DNA from 2 places in the Curtobacterium sp. NPDC098951 genome. Region 1 is predicted to be linked to the other one. Evidence: riboswitches for the same ligand, from Rfam matches in the RefSeq annotation. Region 1 holds a riboswitch; the other holds the start of a gene.
What was found. Region 1 has a riboswitch for thiamine pyrophosphate ahead of thiM (hydroxyethylthiazole kinase). Riboswitches for the same ligand answer to the same signal wherever they lie in the genome.

Region 1 (2,462 bases):
CACGGGGCGCGAGCGGGCGCCCGGCACCTCACGTCAGAACTGGTCGCGCAGCCAGGACGGCCCGTGCACGACGGCGCCGAGGTCCTCGACGCGGGCTCGGAGGCCTCGGTCGGCCGTCACCACGACGACCGGGGCGTCGGCCACGGCGACCGCCGCCCGTGCGGCCTCGACGATCGCGTCGTCACCCGACCCCGGCGCCCGCACGACGGACACCTGGTCGGCAGCGACGGCACGGCCAGCCGCCGCGTCGGCAACGCCAGCAGCACCGGGAACACCAGGCGCACCGGACGGGTCGGCGGCGCGCGCCTCGCCCTCGAGCACGACGGTCCACCGCGGCCACCACCGGTCGAACGGCAGGGCCAACCGGTCGGCGGGCACCCCCGCTGCGGCGAGCGCCTCGACCGACCCGAGCAGCCGCGACGCCGCCCCGGGTCGGTCCTTCCACCAGCCGTCGGGCACGCTGCCCACGACGTTCGCGGCGTCCACCACGACGTGCGGGGTGGTCTCGATCCGTGCCCGGAGCGCCGGCCAGGACGCGCCGAACCCGGGGTGCAGGGGCAGGTCCTCGACGTCGGCGACGGGCACCCAGGCGAGTTCGAGGCTCTCGCGGTCCGCGATCACCGGCTCGAAGGGACGGGAGGCGCGCCCCACCACCGTCGTGTAGGTCCAGAACCCGAGGTCCAGCACCGCGGTGTGCCGGAGGTCGACACCGTCGAAGGGGACGCCGGCCTCTTCAGCGGACTCGCGGAGCGCGCCGGTCACGGCGTCCTCGCCCTGGTGTCGGGCTCCGCCGGGGATCCCCCAGGTGCCGCCGTGGTGGCTCCACTCGACGCGGTGCTGCAGGAGCACCCGGCCGGAGCCGTCGTCGACGAGGAGTCCGGCCGCACCGAACCGTCCCCAGGCCTTGGTGCCGTCGGGTCCGACCGCCCAGGCGTCGCCGGGATCGCGGGGGCCGGGTGGGGGCCCGGGAGGCGTGGTGTCTGGCACCCGTCAACCCTGTCACACGGGACCCGTCATGTGACCGGGGACGACGGAGCAGTTCGTGTACGGTGTCGCTCGAGACACGGGGTGCCGCGACCGGCGGCTGAGATCACACCCGTCGAACCTGCTCGAGCTCGTACTCGCGAAGGGATCGTCCATGCACACTGCTGCGCCCGTACCCACCCCGCCCGCCGGGGGTCCCGACCCGGACTGGGCCGATCGGACCGCCACGCTCCTCGAGGCCGTCCGCGCCCGGAGTCCCCTGGTGCACTGCATCACGAACACGGTGGTGCAGAACGTCACCGCGAACGTGCTGCTCGCCCTCGGCGCCTCGGCCGCGATGGTCGACGTCGTGTCCGAGGCCGGGCCGTTCGCCCGGGTCGCCGACGCCCTGCTGGTGAACACCGGTACCCCGCACGCGGAGCCGAGGGCCGCATCGCTCGAGGCGGCCGCGGCGGCCGTCGACGCCGGGACGCCCTGGGTCCTCGACCCCGTCGCGGTCGGGTCGCTGCCGGTCCGGACGGCGCTCGCCCGCGACCTGCTGGCGCTCGGTCCGTCGGTGCTGCGGGGCAACGCTTCGGAGGTGCTCGCGGTGCTCGGTGCCTCGGCCGGTGGTCGCGGCGTCGACAGCACGGTCGGTCCCGACGACGCGCGAGCGGCTGCGGTCGACGCCGTGTCCGGCCCGAGCGGATCCAGGAGGCGCGTGGCCGCGGTGGCCGTGTCCGGTCCGGTCGACCTGCTGGTCGCGCCGGACACGGGCCTGGTGCGGGTGGCGAACGGCACGGAGCTGCTGACGCGGATCACCGGCGGCGGGTGCGCGCTCGGTGCCGTGGTCGCCGCGTTCACGGCCGTCTCGCCGGACGACCCGGGGGCTGCCGCCGTCGCCGCGACTGCGGTGCACACGATCGCGGCCGAGCTCGCCGCGCGGGAGGCCGGCGGGCCTGGCACGTTCCAGCCGCTGTTCCTCGACCGTCTGGCGTCGCTCTCGCCGGAGGACGTCGTGCGCACGGCACGGATCACGGTCGAGTCCCCGGCGGTGCCCGCGTGAGCGCCGGCGGGTTCGGGGTGTACCTCGTGACGGACCCCGTGCTGTCGGACCGGCACGGCATCGGCGTGCTCGGGGTCGTCCGGGCTGCGGTGCACGGCGGAGTGCGGATCGTGCAGGTGCGCGACAAGCACGCGTCGGCGCGGGACCTGCTGGCGCTGACCGCGGCGGTGGCGGACGCCGTGGGTGACCGGGCGACGGTGGTGGTCGACGACCGGTTGGACGTCGCCCTCGCGGCTCGGCACGCCGGGCACCGCGTCGCCGGGGTGCACCTCGGCCAGTCGGACGTCCCGGTGACGGCGGCCCGTGCCCTGCTCGGTCCCGGCGCGCACGTCGGGTTGACCGCGAACAGCCCGGAGCACCTCGCGGCCGTGGCCGCACTCCCCCGCGGCACCGTCGACCTGCTCGGGGTCGGGGTCGTGCACCCGACGGCGAC
Region 2 (2,462 bases), on a different contig from region 1:
CGGTGCAGCTCGCGGACCATCGCCTTGAACTCCTGCACCTGCTGGCCGTGGTCACCCGACGACGAGTAGTGCGAGTGCGGCGCGAAGAACCCGATGGTGTTGTAGCCCCAGTAGTTCGACAGCCCCTTCTCCTGCAGCGTCGAGTCGTTCACGAACTGGTGCACGGGCATGAGTTCGAGCGTGGTGACGCCGAGCCGCTGCAGGTGCGCGATGACCGCCGGGTGTGCGACGCCGGCGTAGGTGCCGCGCTGCTCCTCGGGTACGTCGGGGTGCGTCTCGGTGAGGCCCTTGACGTGTGCCTCGTAGATGACGGTCTCGCCGTAGGGGATGCGCGGCGCCCGGTCGCCCTGCCAGTCGAAGAACGGGTTGATGACGACGCCCTTCATCATGTGGGCCGCCGAGTCGTCGTCGTTCGTCGAGTCCGGGTCGCCGAACGTGTACGAGAAGAGCGCCTGGTCCCAGTCGATGTCGCCGCTGGTCGCCTTGGCGTACGGGTCGAGCAGGAGCTTCTTCGGGTTCGCGCGGAGGCCCTTGTCGGGGGCGTACTCGCCGTGGACGCGGAAGCCGTACTGCTGGCCCGGTCCGACGTTCGGGAGGTACGCGTGCCAGACGTACGCATCGACCTCGACGAGGTCGATGCACTGTTCGTTCCCGTCGTCGTCGAAGAGACAGAGTTCCACGCGTTCGGCGACCTCGCTGAAGAGGGCGAAGTTCGTGCCGCTCCCGTCGTAGGTCGCCCCGAGCGGGTACGGGTTGCCGGGCCAGGTGTGCAAACGGTCCTCCAGTGGTGGGTCACGCCAACATATCGGCGCGGGTGCTCCACGTCCGCAGACAAGGCCCCACGGTGGACGGATCCGCTCGGACCGCAGCCTGTGGAGGAACCGGCGAGTAGCCTCCGGGCCATGGCCAACATCGTGACGCAGATCGCAGAGAAGGTGCGCCCCGCCGGCGTCGCCACGAACTACGGGGAGCCGGTCGAGGTCGGTGACCAGACCCTCATCCCGGTGTCCCTCGGCTGGTTCGGCTTCGGTGGCGGCGGGGACGGCGACGAGAGCGGCGGCGGGGGCGGCGGCGCCGTCTCGATCCCGATCGGCGCGTACGTCCGCCGACCGGGCAAGGACCTCGAGTTCGAGCCGAACCTGATCTCCCTCCTCGCGGTGAGCGTCCCGGTCATCTGGGTCACCGGGACGGTTCTCCGCAAGCTGGTCCGCGTCCTCAAGAAGTGACGTCCTGACGGACAGGAGGCGCGGTGCGGGCCCGCACCGCGCCTCCTGTCCGTCGTGCGGTCGCGATCCGTCACCCGGTCGCGCACGCGTTTATGATGGTGGGACACACACGGGAGTCCGGGACCGCCGGGCTGAGAGGGAGCGAGTGGCGCTCCGACCGTCGAACCTGATCCGGGTCATGCCGGCGCAGGGAGGAGTCCTCGAATGATGCCCATCGGCACGTCGTCAGCAGTACCGTCCACCGTCACCCGTTCACTGCGGTGGCGCGTCGTCGACATCGTCGTCGCGAGCGTGCTCGCCGTCGCGATCGGTGTCGTCTTCAAGCTCTGGGAGTTCGGCTACGAGCCGATCAGCGCCGTGATGGCGCTCGTGCTGCCCGGCACGCAGGCGCTGTTCGGCGGGGTCTGGCTGCTCGCCGGCCCCGTCGTCGCGATCATCGTCCGGAAGCCGGGCGCCGCGCTCTACGCCGAGGTGGTCGCCGCCTCGGTCGAGGCGCTCCTCGGCACGCAGTGGGGGTTCCTCACGCTCGAGGCCGGCCTCGTGCAGGGGCTCGGCGCCGAACTGGTGCTCGCCCTGTTCCTGTACCGCGTCTACCGTCTGCCGGTCGTCGTGCTCGCCGGGGCCGCGGCCGGTCTCGCCCTGGGCATCAACGACACGGTGCTCTGGTACCCCGGGCTCGACCTCGCGTTCAAGATCGTCTACGTCGTCTCGGCGATCGTCTCGGGTGCGCTCATCGCGGGCGTCGGCTCGTGGTTCCTCGTCCGCGCCCTCGCTGCGACGGGCGTCCTGTCGTCCTTCGCCGCCGGTCGCGAGCACGCCAGGCGCCGTCCGCGCGTCGTCGCGTGACCAGCACCGCCGCGCGGATCACCTTCGAGGACTGGGGCTGGCGGTACGCGGAACGTGACGCCTGGGCCGTCCGAGGCGTCGACCTCCGGGTGGAACCGGGGGAGCGGGTCGCGGTCGTCGGCCCGTCCGGCGCCGGCAAGTCGACGCTCCTGCGGGCCGTCGCGGGCGTGCTCCCGGACGAACCGGACGCCACCGACGACACCGCCGCCTCGGTCCGGGGAACGGTCCTCGTCGACGGTGGCGAACCCCGTGCGGTCCGCGGGCGCGTCGGCCTCGTCATGCAGGACCCCGAGGCGCACACCGTGATGTCCCGCGTCGGCGACGACGTGGCGTTCGGATGCGAGAACGCCGGGGTCCCGCGCGACGAGACCTGGCAGCGCGTCCGGCACG

Region 2: another riboswitch for thiamine pyrophosphate. It lies ahead of ACIQUC_RS05695 (ECF transporter S component); the one in region 1 lies ahead of thiM (hydroxyethylthiazole kinase).

The regions. Positions count from the first base shown of each region.
Region 1 is NZ_JBIWAG010000001.1:89,281-91,742, reverse strand. It holds gene ACIQUC_RS00495 (NUDIX domain-containing protein) at 34-987, opposite strand; TPP riboswitch at 1,055-1,150, shown strand; gene thiM (hydroxyethylthiazole kinase) at 1,139-2,029, shown strand; gene thiE (thiamine phosphate synthase) at 2,026-2,462, shown strand, end outside.
Region 2 is NZ_JBIWAG010000002.1:203,526-205,987, reverse strand. It holds gene glgX (glycogen debranching protein GlgX) at 1-773, opposite strand, end outside; gene ACIQUC_RS05700 (hypothetical protein) at 903-1,226, shown strand; TPP riboswitch at 1,326-1,437, shown strand; gene ACIQUC_RS05695 (ECF transporter S component) at 1,434-2,072, shown strand; gene ACIQUC_RS05690 (ABC transporter ATP-binding protein) at 2,069-2,462, shown strand, end outside.